2 regions of the Kocuria sp. CCUG 69068 genome follow, and region 2 is predicted to be linked to the other one. Evidence: predicted binding sites of a transcription regulator. Region 2 holds the regulator's gene; the other holds the start of a gene.

Region 1 (8,968 bases), on a different contig from region 2:
CCGAGCTGCTGCGCCGGACCACCCTGACGGAGGACGAGATCGGCGAGTACTCCGGAGCCGTCAAGGAGGTCCGCCCGGTGACGATCGCCACCTACCAGGTGCTGACGGCGCGCCGCGGCGGGATCCACCCGCACCTCGAGCTGCTCGACGGGCACGACTGGGGGCTGATCGTCTACGACGAGGTGCACCTGCTGCCCGCCCCCGTGTTCCGGATGACCGCCGAGCTGCAGGCGCGGCGCCGGCTGGGCCTGACGGCCACCCTGGTGCGCGAGGACCAACGCGAGGGCGAGGTGTTCTCCCTCATCGGCCCGAAGCGCTACGACGCGCCGTGGCGGGAGATCGAGGCCCAGGGCCACATCGCCCCCGCCGACTGCGTCGAGGTCCGGGTGGAGCTGCCCCTCGCGGACCGGATGGCCTACGCCTCCGCGGAGGACGCCGACCGGCACCGCCTCGCCTCGTCCTCCGCGCACAAGCTCGACGTCGTGGCCCGGCTCGTGGCCCGCCACCGCGGGGAGCCGGTGCTCGTGATCGGGCAGTTCCTGGACCAGCTCGACGAGCTGGGCGCGCTGCTGGCCGCCCCGGTGCTCAACGGCAGCACCGGCACGGCCCGGCGGGAGAAGCTCTTCGCCGCGTTCCGGGCCGGGGAGCTGCCGGTGCTCGTGGTCTCCAAGGTCGCGAACTTCTCGGTGGACCTGCCGGAGGCCTCGGTCGCGGTGCAGGTCTCGGGGGCCTTCGGCTCCCGCCAGGAGGAGGCGCAGCGCCTGGGCCGACTGCTGCGGCCCAAGCACGACGGCCGCCCGGCGACCTTCTACACCGTGGTGGCCCGCGACACCGTGGACGCCGACTACGCGGCCCGGCGCCGCCGCTTCCTCGCGGAGCAGGGCTACGCCTACCGGATCGTCGACGCCGCCGCCGTCGAGGCCCCCGGCGAACTCCCCGAGGACCGGTGAGCGCCGTTCAGCCGGCGTTCAGGGTGTTCCGAGAAAATGAGCGGCGTGAAGAACGACAACCCCGAAGCGAAACTGCTCGTCGTCGACGACGAGCCCAACATCCTCGAGCTGCTGGCGACGTCCCTGCGCTTCGCCGGCTTCGAGGTGGTCACCGCCGCCAACGGCCGTGACGCCCTGGCCAAGGCGGAGTCCGAGAACCCGGACCTCGCGGTGCTCGACGTCATGCTCCCGGACATGGACGGCTTCACCGTGACCCGCAAGCTGCGCGCGTCCGGGCAGCACTTCCCCATCCTCTTCCTCACGGCGAAGGACGAGACCGAGGACAAGGTCACCGGTCTGACCGTGGGCGGCGACGACTACGTCACCAAGCCCTTCAGCCTCGACGAGGTCGTCGCCCGCATCCGCGCGGTCCTGCGCCGCACGCAGCCCGCCGAGGAGGACGACTCCCGGCTGCGCGTGGACGACCTGGTCCTCGACGACGACGCGCACGAGGTGTTCCGGGGCGAGCGGGAGATCGACCTGTCCCCCACCGAGTTCAAGCTGCTGCGCTACCTCATGCTCAACCCGAACCGCGTGCTGTCCAAGGCGCAGATCCTCGACCACGTGTGGGAGTACGACTTCAACGGGGACGCCTCGATCGTGGAGTCCTACATCTCCTACCTGCGCCGGAAGATCGACAACGACCCCGAGCTGCCCCCGCTGATCCACACCAAGCGCGGCGTCGGCTACCTCCTGCGCTCCCAGCACAAGAACCACTGACCCGGCCCCGGGATGCACACCCTGTCCTCCCGGTGGCGCTCGGCATCGCTGCGCTCGCAGCTCATGGTGCTCACGGGCCTGCTCCTGGCGCTGTCCATCCTGGTGACGAGCTTCGTGGCGATCTCGGTGCTGCGCACCTCGCTCCTGAACGACATCGACCGCGGGCTGCGGGACTCCGTCCGGCCGGTCTCCACCGTGCTGGTCGCAGACATGGGCGGGGCTCAGGGCGTCCAGGTGCCGCACGCCGGGTTCCTGCTCGACGCCGACGGCGAGACCCTCGCCGAGGCGGTGCACACCCCGGAGGGCGTGCTCGAGCGGCGGCCGGACCTGTCGCAGGTCGACCTCGAGCACGTGCGGGAGAACCCCTTCGAGCCGACGACCGTGGGCTCCGTGGACGCCCCGGACCGCCGGTGGCGGGTGGTCGCGGCCGAGACGGAACGGCTGAACCTCGTAGTGGCGGTCGCCGAGCCGCTCGACGACATGAACGCGATGCTCAGCGCGGTGACCCTCCTGACGCTGAGCTTCGGGGTGGCGACCCTGTTCGCGGCCATGGCGGTCGGCTGGATCCTGGTCACCCGGGCGTTCGCGCCCCTGCACCGGGTGGAGCAGACCGCCGCCCGGATCGCCGAGGGCGACCTCTCCCAGCGCATGGAGGGCTACAACCGGCAGACCGAGATCGGCCAGCTCTCGGCGTCGCTCAACGCGATGCTCGGCCACATCGAGGACGCCTTCGACGCCCGCACCCGGTCCGAGACCAAGCTCCGGCGGTTCGTGGCCGACGCCTCCCACGAGCTGCGCACGCCCCTGGTGACCATCCGGGGCTACTCGGAGCTCTACCGGCACGGCGCCCTGCAGGAGCCCGAGGACGTGGCCGGGGCGATGTCCCGGATCGAGTCGGAGGCGAAGCGGATGACGCAGCTCGTGGAGGACCTGCTGATGCTCGCGCGCCTCGACGAGCGGCGGCCCGCGGAGAACGTCGACGTGGACCTGCTCCACCTCGCGTTCGACGCGGCCGGGGACGCCCGCGCCTCCGCCCCCGACCGGCGGATCGAGGTCGGCGGTCTGGGGGGCGGGGGCCCGGTCTCGGCATGGGTGCACGGCGACGAGTTCCGGCTGCGCCAGGTCGTGGCGAACCTCGTGACCAACGCCCTGCGCTACACCCCGGAGGGCACGCCGATCGAGATCGCGGTGGGCGTGGAGCGCTCGGTCGACGACTCCTTCAACGCCGTCCTGCAGGTGCGCGACCACGGCCCGGGCATCCAGGGCGAGGACGCGGAGCGCGTCTTCGAGCGCTTCTACCGGGCCGACTCCTCCCGCACGCGCGAGACCGGCGGGACGGGGCTGGGGCTGTCCATCGTGGCCGCGATCGTCCAGCAGCACGACGGCACGGTGCGGCTCACCGAGACCCCCGGCGGCGGGGCGACGATGACCGTGCGCGTGCCGGGCATCGAGCCCGCCGACGACGCCCCGGAGGTGTGAGCGGGCCCGTCAGGACTCGTAGGTGCCCTGGTGGAAGCGCAGCTGCCAGGGCCCCAGCTCGTTGCGGGAGTCCTCCCGGACCCACAGGGAGCTGCGCAGGCTCGTGCGGTCCCCCGCCGTGAGCCGGTAGACAAGGTGCACGGCCGCGGGGCCGAGCTCGGTGGCCTCCAGCACGTGCACGTCCACCGCGCCGAGCCCGGGTTCGCGGGGCAGCCGGTCGAGGACGTCCGCCCGGGAGCGCCACGACCCCGAGGCACCGACCTCGGCGAAGGCCTCGTGCAGCAGCTGGCCCAGCCGGCCCGGGTCCGCCCTGACCTCCGGGCGGAGCAGGTCCCGCTCGAGTTCCTGGACGGTCTCCCCCGCCGTGCGGCCGCGGGCGAGCTCCTCCTCGTGGGCGAGCAGCTCGCTCAGCAGATCGGGGTCGTGCCGGTCCTCGAACGCGCCGGGATCCTCGTCCTCCCCCGGCCCTGGGGCCTCCACCAGCGGCGCGGCGTCCACCGGCTCCGGGGCGTCCAGCAGCTCCCGGGCCGGGGTCCGGGTGCCCGCTCCGTCCGGGTGCCGGGCGGCGCCGTCGAACCCGGGTCCCTCGGGCGCGGGGCGACCGGTCTGGAACGCCGTGGCCACGGCCCGGGCACGGATGTCGGCGGCCTCGTTGAGCTCGTGGCCGGCGTGGCCCTTGACCCACTCGAAGCGCACGTCGCGGCCCGCCATCGCGGCGTCCAGGGCCTTCATGAGCTCCACGTTGAGGACGGGCTTGCCGTCCCTCTTCTTCCAGCCCTTCTTCTTCCAGCCGGGCATCCACTTCGTGATCGAGTTGATGACGTACTGGCTGTCGCACAGCACCCGCAGGGGCTCGTCGGGGCGGTGTGCCGTGGCCTCGAGCAGGTCCAGGACGGCCTTGAGCTCGCCCATGTTGTTGGTGCCGTGCGGCCACCCGCCGGCCCGCCAGGTGTTGTCGTCGATGTACCAGGCCCATCCCGCGGGACCGGGATTGCCCAGCGCGGAGCCGTCGGCGGCAGCAGTGATCGTCATGGCACTCATCTTTTCACGGCGCCCGGACGCCGTGCGCCACGGGCCGCGTGCACCACGGGCCGCGTGCACCACCGGCTCAGTCGCCGGGCTCCTGCTCGAGCTGCTGCTGGGCGACGTCGCGCACCCCGGCGACCCTCGACACCTGCACGGCCGCCGTGCGCAGGTCCGTCTTGCCCTCGAGCCGCAGGAGCAGCTCCACCTCGGTGCCCTCGGACCCCTCGACCGTCCGGCTCGAGACCACGGAGGCGCTCAGCTGCAGCTCGTCGACCACCGTCAGGACCTCCCGCAGCACGCCGTGCCCGTCCTCGTAGCGCAGCCGGAGTCCCTGCGGGGCCACCATCCCGGGCAGGCGGCGGGAGAGCGGGGTCAGCAGGATCGCGGAGACGAAGTGCAGGCCCGTGGCGACGACGGCGAGCGGCACGAGCCCGGCCCCGCAGGCCATCCCGATGGCCGCGGAGAGCCAGATGCTCGCAGCCGTCGTCAGGCCGTGCACCACGTCCCGGTTCGTGAAGATCACGCCCGCGCCCAGGAAGCCGATGCCCGTGATGATCTGGGCCGCCACGCGGGAGGGGTCGGGACCGGCGTCGATGCCGGGCAGGACACCGAAGCCGTAGGCGGACACGAGGGTGAACACCGCCGATCCGGTGCCGACCAGGGCGTGCGTGCGCAGCCCGGCGCTCTTGCGCCGCAGCCGCCGTTCGAGGCCCACCAGCGAGGTGAGCCCGAAGGCGATCAGCACGAGCGCGACCTGGACGGGGACCGCGTCCCACACGACGACGTCCACGGCACCTCCTCCGGCAGCTGGTGCTCACGATTGAACACCACTTCCGGCCCTGCGGCACCAGGTGCGGGACGACGACGGGCCGGGCACCTCCGCGAGGTGCCCGGCCCGTGCCGGATGCGTGCTGGGCACGCTCGACGGGTCAGCCGTCGATCACATCATGCCGCCCATGCCGCCCATGCCGTCGTCGGCACCGGCACCGGCGCCCGCGGGCTCCGGCTTGTCGGCGACGACGGCCTCGGTGGTGAGGAACAGCCCGGCGATGGACGCCGCGTTCTGCAGCGCGGACCGGGTCACCTTGACCGGGTCGTTGATGCCGGCGGCCATCAGGTCCTCGTACTCGCCGGTGGCGGCGTTGAGGCCGTGGCCCTGGGCCAGACCGCGGACCTTGTCCACGACCACGCCGGCCTCGAGGCCGGAGTTGATCGCGATCTGCTTCAGCGGGGCGTCGATGGCGACCTTCACGATGTTCGCGCCGGTGGCCTCGTCGCCGGTGAGCTGCAGCTTGTCGAACGCCTTCTGGCCGGCCTGGATCAGGGCCACGCCGCCGCCGGCGACGATGCCCTCCTCCACGGCGGCCTTGGCGTTGCGCACGGCGTCCTCGATGCGGTGCTTGCGCTCCTTGAGCTCGACCTCGGTGGCGGCACCGGCCTTGAGGACGGCCACGCCGCCGGCCAGCTTGGCCAGGCGCTCCTGCAGCTTCTCGCGGTCGTAGTCCGAGTCCGAGTTGTTGATCTCGGCGCGGATCTGGGCCACGCGGCCCTCGATCTCCTCGGCGGTGCCGGCGCCGTCGACGATGGTGGTCTCGTCCTTCGTCACGACGACCTTGCGGGCCTGGCCCAGCAGGTCCACGGTGGCGGTCTCGAGGGAGAGCCCGACCTCCTCGGTGATGACCTGGCCACCGGTGAGGATGGCGATGTCGGCCAGCTGCGCCTTGCGGCGGTCGCCGAAGCCGGGGGCCTTGACGGCCACGGACTTGATGGAGCCGCGCATCTTGTTGAGCACCAGCAGCGCCAGGGCCTCGCCCTCGACGTCCTCGGCGATGATCAGCAGCGGCTTGCCGGCCTGCATGACCTTCTCGAGCACGGGGACCAGGTCCTTGACCGCGGAGATCTTGGAGTTGACCACGAGGATGTAGGGATCCTCGAGGACGGCCTCCTGGCGGTCGGCGTCGGTGACGAAGTAGCCCGAGAGGTAGCCCTTGTCGAAGCGCATGCCCTCGGTCAGCTCGAGGTCCAGCCCGAAGGTGTTGGACTCCTCGACCGTGATCACGCCCTCCTTGCCGACCTTCTCCATCGCCTGGGCGATGAGGCGGCCGATCTCGGGGTCGCCGGCGGAGATCGACGCCGTGGCGGCGATCTGCTCCTCGGTCTCGACCTCCTTGGCGGAGGCCAGCAGCTCCTCGGTGACCGCGGCGACGGCCTTCTCGATGCCGCGCTTGAGGCTCAGCGGGTCGGCGCCGGCGGCCACGTTGCGCAGGCCCTCCTTGACGAGCGCCTGGGCGAGCACGGTGGCGGTGGTGGTGCCGTCGCCGGCGATGTCGTCGGTCTTCTTGGCGACCTCCTTGACGAGCTCGGCGCCGATCTTCTCGAACGGCTCGTCGAGCTCGATCTCCTTGGCGATGGACACGCCGTCGTTGGTGATCGTGGGGGCGCCCCAGGCCTTCTCGAGGACCACATTGCGGCCGCGCGGGCCGAGGGTGACCTTGACGGCGTCGGCCAGGGTGTTCAGGCCCCGCTCGAGTCCGCGGCGTGCCTCTTCGTCGAAAGCAATCATCTTTGCCATGTGACTTCGTCCCTCCTGGACGGTAGACAAACGGTCGACCTCCACGGTGCCCGCGACGGACGGCGCGCACGACGGCGGACTCTTCCCGACGCCGTGCGGCACCTCACCGTGGTGGTTGAGGTGTCACTCCTGTGCCGGTGGCTGCCCGGGTCGGGCCGGGGACCGAGCCATTAGCAGTCCACACGACTGAGTGCTAATCGCAATCTTGGCACTCGTCCCCGGAGAGTGCAAACCCCTGAGCCGATTCCGCTCAGCCCTGCCACTCCTCGCGCAGGACGCCGTAGACCATCCGGTCGTAGTACTCGCCGCCGACCCTGCGGGCCCGGCGGATCCTGGCCTCCTCGGTGAAGCCCAGCTTCACCGCCACGCGGCACATGCCCGCGTTGCCGCTCCACGTCTCCAGGTCGAGGCGGTGGGAGTCGGAGTGGGCGAAGAGGTAGTCGATCCACAGGCGCATCGCCTCGGTGCCGTAGCCGCCGCTCCAGTGCTCCGGGGAGTACACGGTGATGCCCAGGGAGCGCAGCGGCAGCAGGTGCGTGCCGTCACCGGGGTCCTCGGTGGGCTTCTCCGACCAGTACCAGGACACCTGCCCGATGAACCGGTCGTCGGCGGCGTCGGCGATCACCATCGTCTCGCGCGGGTCCGGCCAGTCCCCGGCCGTCACGTGCTCCCGGAGGGTGCCGAGCCAGCGCTGGGCGCCCTCGGCGGTGAAGTTCGGGTAGAACGGGCCGTCCGTGCGCTGCCACTCGTGCTCGCCGCCGCCGGCGGGCGGCATGATCCACGCCTCGTAGTCGACGAGGTCCTCCTCGGTCCAGTCGCGCACGCGGACTCGGCTTCCTTCGATCTGCACGGTGGTTCCTTCCGGTGGCGTCAGGGGTGGACGACGTCGTGGTGGACGACGTCGTGGTGAACGGCGTCGGAGCGGTCGGGCTCCGGGACCGGAGCCCGATGGGGGACGCCTCGAGGACCGGGCCGGCTCAGGACCCCGTGGACGTGGCGCCCGGCGCCGGGGCGGCCTCGCCCGGGGCGTTGAGGAACGCGAACACCCCGACGCCGAGGGTCAGCACCCCGGCCAGGACGATGGCGGTGAGCTCCCGGGCGCCCACGCGGACGGTCGGCCGGACACCGCGGTGGGCGCCCTGTCGAGGCCCGTCCTCGGGGACGTCGTCGAACTCGTCGTGCGGGTACTGGGTCATCCGTGGTCTCCTCGCTGCCGGCGCAGCCTGGCCACGAGCATCGGGTCGTGCTCGAGGGCTGCGCGGGTGTCGATCAGGACGTTGAGCCGCTGGTAGTAGTGGGTGGGCGAGAGGTTCAGGCGGCGGCGGATCTCCATCTCCTTGGCCCCCTGGTACTTCCACTGCAGGTTCTCGAGCGAGAGGATCTCGCGGTCCACGGCGTCCAGGCCGGTCCCCTCGCCGGGGTCTTTCCCGCCGGGGGCGGCCTCCCCGTCCGGCACCGGCTCCGCGCCGAGGGCGGCGTCGTCGCCGGGCCGGGCGTCCGCGGGCACCGCGTCCTCGGGCACCGCGTCCTCGCCGGTCACCGCGACTCGGCCCGCGGCCGCAGGGAGAGGGTGGTCAGCTGCGCGTCCTCGCCCGCGTCCACGACGGCGCGCACCGCCGCGGCCACGGACTCCGGCCGGAGGTAGCGCTCCGGGACGTACTCGTGACCCAGGCCCGCCTGGATGTCCCGCTGCATCTGCGTGTCGACCGGGCCGGGGTGCACCGAGCTGACCACGACGCCGTCGGCCTCGACCTCCTGGCGGAGCGAGTCGGCGAGCGCGCGCAGGGCGAACTTCGAGGCCGCGTAGACGGCGTCCCCGGCGCGGGCGTTGAGCCCCGAGCCGGAGTTGAGGAACACGACCTTCCCCCGGGCCGCTCGCAGGGCCGGCAGCAGGAGCCGGGTCAGCTCCGCGGGGACCACCACGTTGAGCTCGAGCTGGGCCCGCCAGTCCGCCACGGAGGCGGCCTCCACCGTGGTGCGCCCGGCCACGGCCGCCGAGTGCACCAGGACGTCGACCCGGTCCAGGCCGGCCACCACGGACGGCAGGGCCGCGACGTCGGTCAGGTCGGCGGCGCGGACGGTGACGTGCGGGAGGCCGGAGAGCTCGGCCAGCCGGCCGGCGTCCCGGCCCAGGGCCAGGACGTCGTGGTCGCGGGCGAGGTCCACCACGCACGCGCGGCCG
Region 2 (9,540 bases):
CCCAGGCGGTGCGGATGCCCTGGAACGTGGGGGGCACGGACTACGCGCTGAACATGATCGACACCCCGGGCCACGTGGACTTCACCTACGAGGTCTCCCGGTCCCTGGCCGCCTGCGAGGGCGCGCTGCTGCTGGTGGACGCCGCGCAGGGCATCGAGGCGCAGACCCTGGCGAACCTGTACCTGGCCATGGAGAACGACCTCACGATCATCCCGGTGCTGAACAAGATCGACCTGCCCGCGGCCCAGCCGGAGAAGTACGCCCAGGAGCTCGGCAACCTCATCGGCGTGGACCCCGAGGACGTGCTGCGGGTCTCCGGGAAGACCGGTGAGGGCGTCGAGGCGCTGCTCGACCGGATCGTGGAGCTGGTCCCCGCCCCGCAGGGGGACGCGGACGCGCCCTCGCGGGCCATGATCTTCGACTCCGTCTACGACACCTACCGCGGCGTGGTCACCTACATCCGCGTGGTCGACGGCAAGCTGACCCCGCGGGAGCGGATCCGGATGATGTCCACCGGCGCGCAGCACGAGCTGCTGGAGATCGGGGTCATCTCGCCCGAGCCGAAGCCCACGGAGGGGCTCGGCGTGGGCGAGGTGGGCTACCTCATCACCGGGGTCAAGGACGTGCGCCAGTCCCGGGTGGGGGACACCGTGACCAACCACCAGCGGCCGGCGGCCGAGAACCTGGGCGGCTACGAGGACCCCAAGCCGATGGTCTTCTCGGGGCTGTTCCCCATCGACGGCTCCGACTACCCGGTCCTGCGCGACGCCCTGGACAAGCTCCAGCTCAACGACGCCGCCCTGGTCTACGAGCCCGAGAACTCCGCGGCCCTGGGCTTCGGCTTCCGGTGCGGGTTCCTGGGCCTGCTCCACCTCGAGATCGTCCGGGAGCGCCTCGAGCGCGAGTTCAACCTGGACCTGATCTCCACGGCGCCCTCCGTGAGCTACAACGTCACCCTCGAGGACCGCACCGAGCGCGCGGTCACGAACCCCTCCGAGTTCCCCGAGGGCAAGATCGCCGAGATCCGCGAGCCCATGGTGGCCGCGACGGTGCTGGCCCCGTCCGAGTTCATCGGCGCGATCATGGAGCTGTGCCAGTCCAAGCGCGGTCAGCTCAAGGGCATGGACTACCTCTCCGAGGACCGGGTGGAGCTGCGCTACCGGCTGCCCCTGGCCGAGATCGTCTTCGACTTCTTCGACCAGCTCAAGTCCCGCACCAAGGGCTACGCGTCCCTGGACTGGAAGGCCGAGGGCGAGGAGGCCGCGGACCTCGTGAAGGTCGACATCCTCCTGCAGGGCGAGCCGGTGGACGCCTTCAGCGCGATCACCCACCGGGACAAGGCGTACGCCTACGGGGTGATGATGACCGGCAAGCTGCGCGAGCTCATCCCGCGGCAGCAGTTCGAGGTGCCCATCCAGGCGGCCATCGGCTCCCGGGTGATCGCCCGCGAGAACATCCGGGCGATCCGCAAGGACGTGCTCTCCAAGTGCTACGGCGGCGACATCTCGCGCAAGCGCAAGCTGCTCGAGAAGCAGAAGGAGGGCAAGAAGCGGATGAAGATGGTCGGCCGGGTGGAGGTCCCCCAGGAGGCGTTCGTCGCGGCGCTGTCCTCCGACGAGTCCGGGGCGAAGGACAAGAAGAAGTAGTGGCCCCCGCCCAGCCGGAGGGCCTGCCGGGCCCGCTCGACGGACTGCTGCCGCCCTCCGCCGCGGTGGGCTCCGCCGACCGCACGCTCAGCCTCTACGTGCACGTGCCGTTCTGCGCGGTCCGGTGCGGCTACTGCGACTTCAACACCTACACGGCCGTGGAGCTCGGGGCGGGGGTGTCCCAGGACGCCTACGCCGGGGACGCCGCGGCGGAGGTCCGCTGGGCGCGCCGGGTGCTGGAGGACTCCGGGGTGGCCCCCCGCCCGCTGCACAGCGTGTTCTTCGGCGGCGGCACCCCCACGCTGCTGCCCGCCGAGGACCTCGCCGCGGTCCTGGCGCAGGCCGCGGAGAGCTTCGGGCTCGCGGCGGGCGCGGAGGTGACCACCGAGGCCAACCCGGACTCCGTGACGCCGGAGTCCCTCGCGGTGCTCGCGGCGGCGGGGGTGACCCGGGTGTCCTTCGGGATGCAGTCGGCCGTCCCGCACGTGCTCGCCGTCCTGGACCGCACGCACGACCCGGACAACGTGCCGCGGGCCGTGCGGTGGGCGCGCGAGGCCGGCCTGGGCGTCAGCGTGGACCTCATCTACGGCACCCCGGGGGAGTCCCTGGCCGACTGGGAGCACTCGGTGCGCACGGCGGTGGGCTACGAGCCCGACCACGTCTCCGCGTACTCGCTGATCATCGAGCACGGCACGAAGCTCGCGGCGCGGATGCGGCGCGGGGAGGTCCCGCCGATCGACGAGGACGACCAGGCCGACAAGTACGAGCTCGCGGACCGGGTCCTCGCCGAGGCCGGCTTCGAGTGGTACGAGGTGAGCAACTGGGCCCGGCCCGCCGAGGGCGCGGACGCCGGTGCCCACCGCAGCCGGCACAACCTCGCCTACTGGCGCAACCAGGACTGGTGGGGGATCGGGCCCGGGGCGCACTCGCACGTGGGCGGGACGCGCTGGTGGAACCTCAAGCACCCCGTGCCCTACACGAACCGGGTGCGCGCCGGGCAGTCGCCGGCGGCCGGGCGCGAGATCCTCGACGCGGACACCCGCCACCTCGAGCGGGTGATGCTGGAGGCCAGGATCCGCGACGGCCTGCCCACGACCGCCCTGGCCGGCGGCGGGCGGACCGCGGTGGCCGGGCTGATCGCCGACGGGCTGGTGGAGCCCGCGGCGGCGCTGCGCGGCTCGCTGGTGCTGACCCTGCGGGGCCGGCTCCTCGGCGACGCCGTGGTGCGGCGGCTGCTCGCCTGACGGGGGCACCCCGGCCGGGGCGCCCGCACGAGGAACGGATGCGTCCGTCAGGGACGTCCCCGGCGCGGACCGGGATCAGCCGCGCGCGGCGCGCCCCCGGGACCGCTCGCGGAGGCGCTCGACGAGCCGGTCGTAGAGCCGGGTGTTGAAGCGGTAGAGGTGCGGTTCGCCGCGGTTGACCCGGACCCCGCCGATCAGGGAGCCGACGGCGAGCAGCAGCCACGCGGCGGCGGCGGCGAGCGCGAAGAACCAGCCGATGAACGGCACCGGGGCGAACAGGATCCCGGTGACCACCACGAGGGTCGGCAGCAGGGTGAAGTTCATGGCCTCCATCGACTCCTGCTCCGTGAACGGGCCGCGCCCGCGGAAGACGCGGTGGACGAGGAACGAGGGGAGGAAGCCGATGACGCCGCCGAAGTGCGCCAGGGTCGCCCACTGGTGGTCCTCGGTGACGGTCAGCGGCTGGGCCACGGGGGAGAGGCCCTCGAACGGGGCCCCGGCGTCGTCGCGGCTCGGTCGGGGGTCGGTCTGCACGGGCACGGATGTCCTTCGGCGGTGGGACCGCGGCGGGGCCGCGGACGGTGGGTGGGACACGACCATCCTACCGACCGGCCCGGAGGCGGAGGATCGGCCCCGCGCACGTGTGCCTTTGTGACGATCTGCTGGGCGTTGCCCGTGCACGCGGGGCGCCGGGTCAGGCCCCGGGGGCGGTGAGGAAGTCGATGAGCTCCTCGACCCGGCCCAGCAGGGACGGCTCGAGGTCGGCGTAGCTGTCCACGCGGGACAGGATGTGCTGCCAGGCCCGGCCGAGGTCGCCGGGGGTGCGGTGCGGCCACCCGAGGGCGGCGGCGGTGCCGGTCTTCCAGTCCGTGCCCCGCGGGACCACGGGCCAGGCGTCGATGCCGAGGGTGCGCGGCCTGACCGCCTGCCAGATGTCGACGTACGGGTGGCCCAGCACCAGGACGTTGCCCGCTGCGCCGGGCAGGCGCATGGTCTCCGCGGCGATCCTCGACTCCTTGGAGCCGGCCACGAGGTGGTCGACGAGGATGCCGAGCCGCCGCCCGGGGCCCGGCCCGAACTCCCGCACGGCGGCGGGCAGGTCGTCGATGCCGTGCAGCGGCTCCACGACGATGCCCTCGACCGCCAGGTCGTGGCCCCACACCTTGGCCACCAGTTCGGCGTCGTGGTAGCCCTCGACCCACACCCGGGAGGCCTTGGCGGTGCTCGCGCGCAGCCCTTCGACGGCCACGGAGCCCGAGCGCGTGCGGGAGGGCTTGCGCGCCGCGGGGGCCCGGCGGGGCTCGACGACGACCACGGGCTCGCCCTCGAGCAGGAACCCCGGTCCCAGGGGGAACGCCTTGACCCGCCCCCTCCGGTCCTCGAGTCCCAGCACGCGCATCCCGCCGATGGTCTCCAGGGACACGACCGCGCCGACCCAGCCGGTCGCGACGTCCTCCAGGATCATCCCCGGGGCGACCGGGACCTCCGCGGAGACCGGCCGGCGGCGGGCGAGGGCGTCGTCGTCGAGGCTGCGCGGCCCCCAGCCGTGGTGGCTCATGGTCGTCCTCCCGGGTCGCGGTGCCGCGCGTCCGGCGCGGATCAGCCGGAAGCGTACCAAACCGCGGGGGCGACCGGCCGTCGGACACGGGGGCTACACTGGACGCCGTTGGCACTGTGGCCACCCGAGTGCCAGGGCATCTTCGGGGGCGTGGACGAACCGGGGAGGAGCGACGTGAACCATCCGAGACGACTGCAGATCCTGCAGGCCATCGTGGAGGACTACGTGCACTTCCGCGAGCCGGTCGGCTCCAAGGCCCTCGTGGACCGGCACCGGCTCGGCGTCTCGTCGGCCACCGTGCGCAACGACATGGCCGCGCTCGAGGAGGAGGGCCTGATCACGGCCCCCCACACGAGCTCGGGCCGGATCCCCACGGACAAGGGCTACCGCACGTTCGTCGACCAGATCGCGGCCGTCAAGCCGCTCTCGGGCCCGGAACGGCGGGCCATCCAGCGGCTGCTGGACGACGCCGCGGACATCGACGACGTCATGGAGCGCACCGTGCGGCTGCTCGCGCAGCTCACCCAGCAGGTCGCGGTCGTGCAGTACCCGCACGCCTCCGGGGTCACCGTGCGCCACGTCGAGGTCGTGGACCTCGGCGCCGGCCGGGTGCTGGTGGTGCTCATCCCGACCAACGGCCGGGTGGCGCAGCGCGTCGCCGTGCTGCGGGCGCCGCTCGAGGAGTCCCAGCTGCTCGAGCTGCGCGCCCGGGTGCTGGCCGCCGTGGTCGGGCGCTCCCTGACCGCGGTGCCGGACGCCCTCGCCGTGATGACCGCGGCCACCGCCCCGCCGCTGCAGTCGGCCGCCGCCGCCGTGGCGGAGGCCGTCGGCGCCCTCGCGGCGGGCGGGGCCGAGCACCGCATGGTCATGGCCGGCACCGCCAACCTCGCCCGCTCCACCGGGGACTTCCACCTGAGCATCGGCCCGGTCCTCGAGGCCCTCGAGGAGCAGGTGGTGATGCTCCGGCTGCTCTCCGAGATGGAGCAGGACGCCCGCGGGGTGGCCGTGCGGATCGGCACGGAGAACGCCGAGGGCCCCCTGTCCGAGGCCGCCGTCGTCGCCACCGGCTACGGGCCGCAGTCCAAGGTGGGGGTCGTGGGCCCCATGCGCATGGACTACCCGTCCACGATGGCCGCCGTGCGCGCCGTCGCCCGCTACCTCTCCCGTATCCTCGGGGGCTGAGCCCCCGCGGGCCCCGTCCCCGGGGCCCACCAGCGAAACCCACCACAGACCTCTCGACAGAACGGACCACGGTGAGCGATCACTACGAGACCCTGGGCGTGTCCCGGGACGCCAGCCAGGAAGAGATCAAGAAGGCCTACCGCAAGAAGGCCCGCCGGCTGCACCCCGACGTCAACCCCGGCCCGGAGGCCGCCGAGGACTTCAAGCGCCTCTCCCACGCCAACGACGTCCTCTCCGACCCCGAGAAGCGGCGCGTCTACGATGCGACCGGCAACGAGAACGGCACCGACACCGGCTTCGGCGGGGGCTTCCCCGGCACGGGGTTCGGCTTCGCCGACATCTTCGACACCTTCTTCCAGGGCGCCGGCGGCGCCGGCTCCGGCCGGCGCGGACCCGCGTCCCGCACCCGCCAGGGCCAGGACGCCCTGATCAACGTCCGGGTCACCCTCCGGGACGCGGTCTTCGGCACGGAGAAGAAGATCACCGTGGACACCGCCGTGGTCTGTCCCACCTGCGACGGCACCTGCTGCCAGGCGGGCACCCAGCCCGAGACCTGCGACGTCTGCCACGGATCCGGCCAGGTGCAGCGCCAGGTCCAGTCGATCCTCGGGACCGTGGTCACGGCGGCGCCGTGCGCCACCTGCCAGGGCTTCGGCACCGTCATCAAGCACCCGTGCCACGAGTGCTACGGCGAGGGCCGCGTGCGCGACCGCCGCCCGCTGACCGTCAAGATCCCCGCCGGCGTCTCGACCGGCAACCGGATCCGCCTCTCGGGTCAGGGCGAGGCCGGCACCGCAGGCGGGCCGAACGGCGACCTCTACGTCGAGCTCAAGGTCGATCCCGACCCCACGTTCGAGCGCCAGGGCGACGACCTGCACGCCCGCGTCCGGGTGCCCATGACCTCCGCGGCCCTCGGCACCACTGTGACCCTCGAGACCTTCGACGGCGAGCGCGAGGTGCCCGTCGGCCCCGGCACGCAGACCGGCCACACCGTGACCCTGCACGAGCTCGGTGCCACCCGGCTGCGCGGCGGCGGCCGGGGCGAGCTGTTCGTCCACCTCGAGGTCGAGACCCCCACGGCGCTCGACGACGAGCAGCGCGAGCTGCTCGAGCAGCTGTCCCGGCTGCGCGGCGAGGACCAGTCCACCGGCACCACCCTGAACTCCCCGGCCGGCTCCGGCGGCTTCTTCTCCCGGCTCAAGGACCGGTTCTCCGACCTGTGAGCCTGCCGGTCTTCAAGGTCGAGCCGGGCCGGCTCGCCGGTCTCGGTCCCGGGGCGGCGCTCACCGTCACCGGCCCGGAGGCCCGGCACGCCGTCACCGTGCGCCGGCTCGCGCCCGGTGAGCGGCTCGAGCTCGTCGACGGTGCGGGGACCCGGGCCACCGGGGAGCTGCGCGCGGGGGACCGGGACAGCATGGAGGTCGGCGTGGTCTCGGTGACCACCGAGCCCGCCCGCACGCCCCGGCTGGTCCTCGTCCAGGCCCTCGCGAAGGGCGACCGGGACCTGCTGGCCGTGGAGACGGCCACCGAGCTGGGCGTCGACGCCGTGGTGCCCTGGCAGGCCGACCGCTCGATCGTGCGGTGGAAGAAGGAGCGCGCCGCCAAGAGCCACGAGAAGTGGGTGCACACCGTCGCGGCGGCCGCCAAGCAGTCGCGGCGGGCGGTCTGGCCCGAGGTGCTGCCCCTGTCCGCCACCCCTGAGCTCGCCCGCCTGCTCGGGGAGCCGGGGACCCGCGGCCTCGTCCTGCACGAGGAGGCGCACGAGTCCCTCGCCGACCTGGCCGGCGCCGCCGGCACCCCCGGTGCCCCGTGGGCGGGCGCCGAGCGGATCGTTCTGGTGGTGGGCCCCGAGGGGGGCGTCGCGCCGGCGGAGCTCGAGGTCCTGGCCGGGGCGGGGGCCCTCGCGGTCCGGCTCGGCCCGGAGGTGCTGCGCAGCTCCACCGCCGGACCGGCCGCGCTGGCGGTGCTCAGCGCCGCACTCGGCCGCTGGGCGTCCGGGACCCCCTGAGCCCCGGACGTCCGGTTCAGCCGGGGACGACCTCCACGTCCTTGTCGTCGCGCACGGTCCCGCCCTCGGCGTCCCGGCCGACGACCGTCACCACGTAGGGGCCCGGCTCCAGCTCGAGCTCGGCCCGGAACCCGGCGGTCCCGTCGCCCCGCGGGACCTCGTCCGCCGTGCCGCTCGAGACGCGCTCCCCGTCCGGTCCGGCCACGGTCCACCGGCAGTCCCGCACCTCGTCCAGCGCCCGTCCCGAGAGGGTGAGGGTCCCCTCGGACCGTTCGTCCTGCCGGGGCTCGTCGAGCCAGAGCGGGGCCTCCAGCGCCTCGTCGGGGCGGAGAGGGCCGTCGAGGCGCACGGAGCCGAAGACCTCCTCGTCGGGCCGGCCGTCCACGAGCACCACGACCTCGGCCGCGGAGCCCTCCGGCAGCAGGCCCGCCGTGGCCGCCGTGGCGGTCACGGTGTGCGCGAGCTGCTGGAGGGCCAGCCGGACCTCGCGGTCGTCCAGGTCCGGGCGGAAGGCCTCGGACGGCAGGTCCACGGTGATGGTCCCGCCCGGGGACGTCGAGGCGCCCACCCGGTCCACCGGGGACCACAGCGTCCGGTAGTCCGGGTCCTCCGGGGTCGCCCCGGTCATCAGCGCCGCCGCCGCCGCGATGGGGTCCACGGCCGCGGCCGCCTCGGAGGCGTCCCGGAACTCGCGGAACAGCCGCTCCTCGCCGTCCGCGCGGCCCACCCAGTAGACGGGCAGCTTCGTGGTGGCCACCCGGCCGTCCGCGGTGCTCGCCGTGGTGGACGCGGCCGGCGCGGCGCCCGACGCGCTGACCGTGCCCTCGAGGGCGGGCTCCGGACCGGTGCCGCACGCGCCGAGGACCAGGGCGCCCACGGCGGACAGGGCGAGCACGGGGAGCCGGCCGCGGGCGGACCGGGGCCGGGAACGGGCAGTGGCCATGGGGGGACGCGCACCTCGGCTTTCCGGGATCGGGTGGGGCGGTGCCGGCACCGGGGGAGGCCGCACCTGTCCCCCTGCCGGAGGACCGGACCATTCCAGCACAGGGCCCGTGGACGCCCCCAGCCGAGGAGCCCCGGCGGGCGTGACCGATACCAAATCGCAATGTGCGGCGGGCGACCTCCGGTGCCGGAGCCGCGCGGTACCCTGGGGTGAGGACGAGTCCCGTCCGCCGTCCCTACCACGGCGACCCACGAGAGAGCGAGAGCACGGCCCGCGCGGCCGGACCCATGACTGAGACGCTGCCCGGCACCACGCACCCCCTGACGGCCCGCACCGTCATCACCTTCCCCGACCGCGAGACGATGGTCCGGTGCCTCGGCTCCGGGGACGACACCCTGCGCCAGGTGGAGACGGCGTTCCCCGGCCTCACGACCAGCCCGCGCGGTCTCGAGCTCGGCATCGAGGGCCCCAGCGGGCCCGTGCAGATCGTCGCCACCCTCTTCGACGAGCTGAAGGTCCTGGCCGGCCGCGAGACCGCGGTCACCCCGCAGGTCATCACCCAGCTGCTCGAGCTGATCGGCAGGGACCTCACCGCCCGCCCCAGCGGCGCCCTGACCCAGAACATCCTCTCCGGCCGCGGCCGCAAGATCCGCCCCAAGACGCTGCACCAGAAGACCTACGTGGATGCCATCGACGAGCACACCGTGGTCTTCGGCATCGGTCCCGCCGGCACCGGCAAGACCTACCTGGCCATGGCGAAGGCCGTCCAGGCGCTGCAGGCCAAGGAGGTCTCCCGGATCATCCTCACGCGCCCCGCCGTGGAGGCGGGGGAGCGGCTGGGCTTCCTGCCCGGGACGCTCAGCGAGAAGATCGACCCGTACCTGCGCCCGCTCTACGACGCGCTGCACGACATGATGGACCCGGACTCGATCCCCCGCCTCCTGGAGGCGGGCACCATC

Evidence for each region. The regulator HrcA, encoded in region 2, represses chaperone genes, less so after heat shock. The targets are predictions, from matches to a motif close to TTNGCACTCGNNNNNNNCGAGTGCNAA.
Region 1: a site for HrcA is predicted at 6,957-6,983, ahead of groL (chaperonin GroEL). Genes of this name have one in related genera too.

Annotation. Positions count from the first base shown of each region.
Region 1 covers NZ_PDDL01000066.1:10,907-19,874, reverse strand. The annotation lists gene CRM73_RS12715 (DNA repair helicase XPB) at 1-950, shown strand, start outside; gene CRM73_RS12710 (response regulator transcription factor) at 987-1,709, shown strand; gene CRM73_RS12705 (cell wall metabolism sensor histidine kinase WalK) at 1,722-3,188, shown strand; gene CRM73_RS12700 (RNase H family protein) at 3,198-4,220, opposite strand; gene CRM73_RS12695 (MgtC/SapB family protein) at 4,297-5,004, opposite strand; gene groL (chaperonin GroEL) at 5,155-6,786, opposite strand; gene CRM73_RS12685 (GNAT family N-acetyltransferase) at 7,037-7,636, opposite strand; gene CRM73_RS12680 (hypothetical protein) at 7,764-7,982, opposite strand; gene CRM73_RS19960 (DUF3263 domain-containing protein) at 7,979-8,308, opposite strand; gene CRM73_RS12670 (SDR family oxidoreductase) at 8,323-8,968, opposite strand, start outside.
Region 2 covers NZ_PDDL01000041.1:14,864-24,403, reverse strand. The annotation lists gene lepA (translation elongation factor 4) at 1-1,646, shown strand, start outside; gene hemW (radical SAM family heme chaperone HemW) at 1,646-2,890, shown strand; gene CRM73_RS09775 (DUF4870 domain-containing protein) at 2,966-3,430, opposite strand; gene CRM73_RS09770 (DUF3097 domain-containing protein) at 3,585-4,448, opposite strand; gene hrcA (heat-inducible transcriptional repressor HrcA) at 4,623-5,630, shown strand; gene dnaJ (molecular chaperone DnaJ) at 5,702-6,853, shown strand; gene CRM73_RS09755 (16S rRNA (uracil(1498)-N(3))-methyltransferase) at 6,850-7,638, shown strand; gene CRM73_RS09750 (GerMN domain-containing protein) at 7,655-8,581, opposite strand; gene CRM73_RS09745 (PhoH family protein) at 8,869-9,540, shown strand, end outside.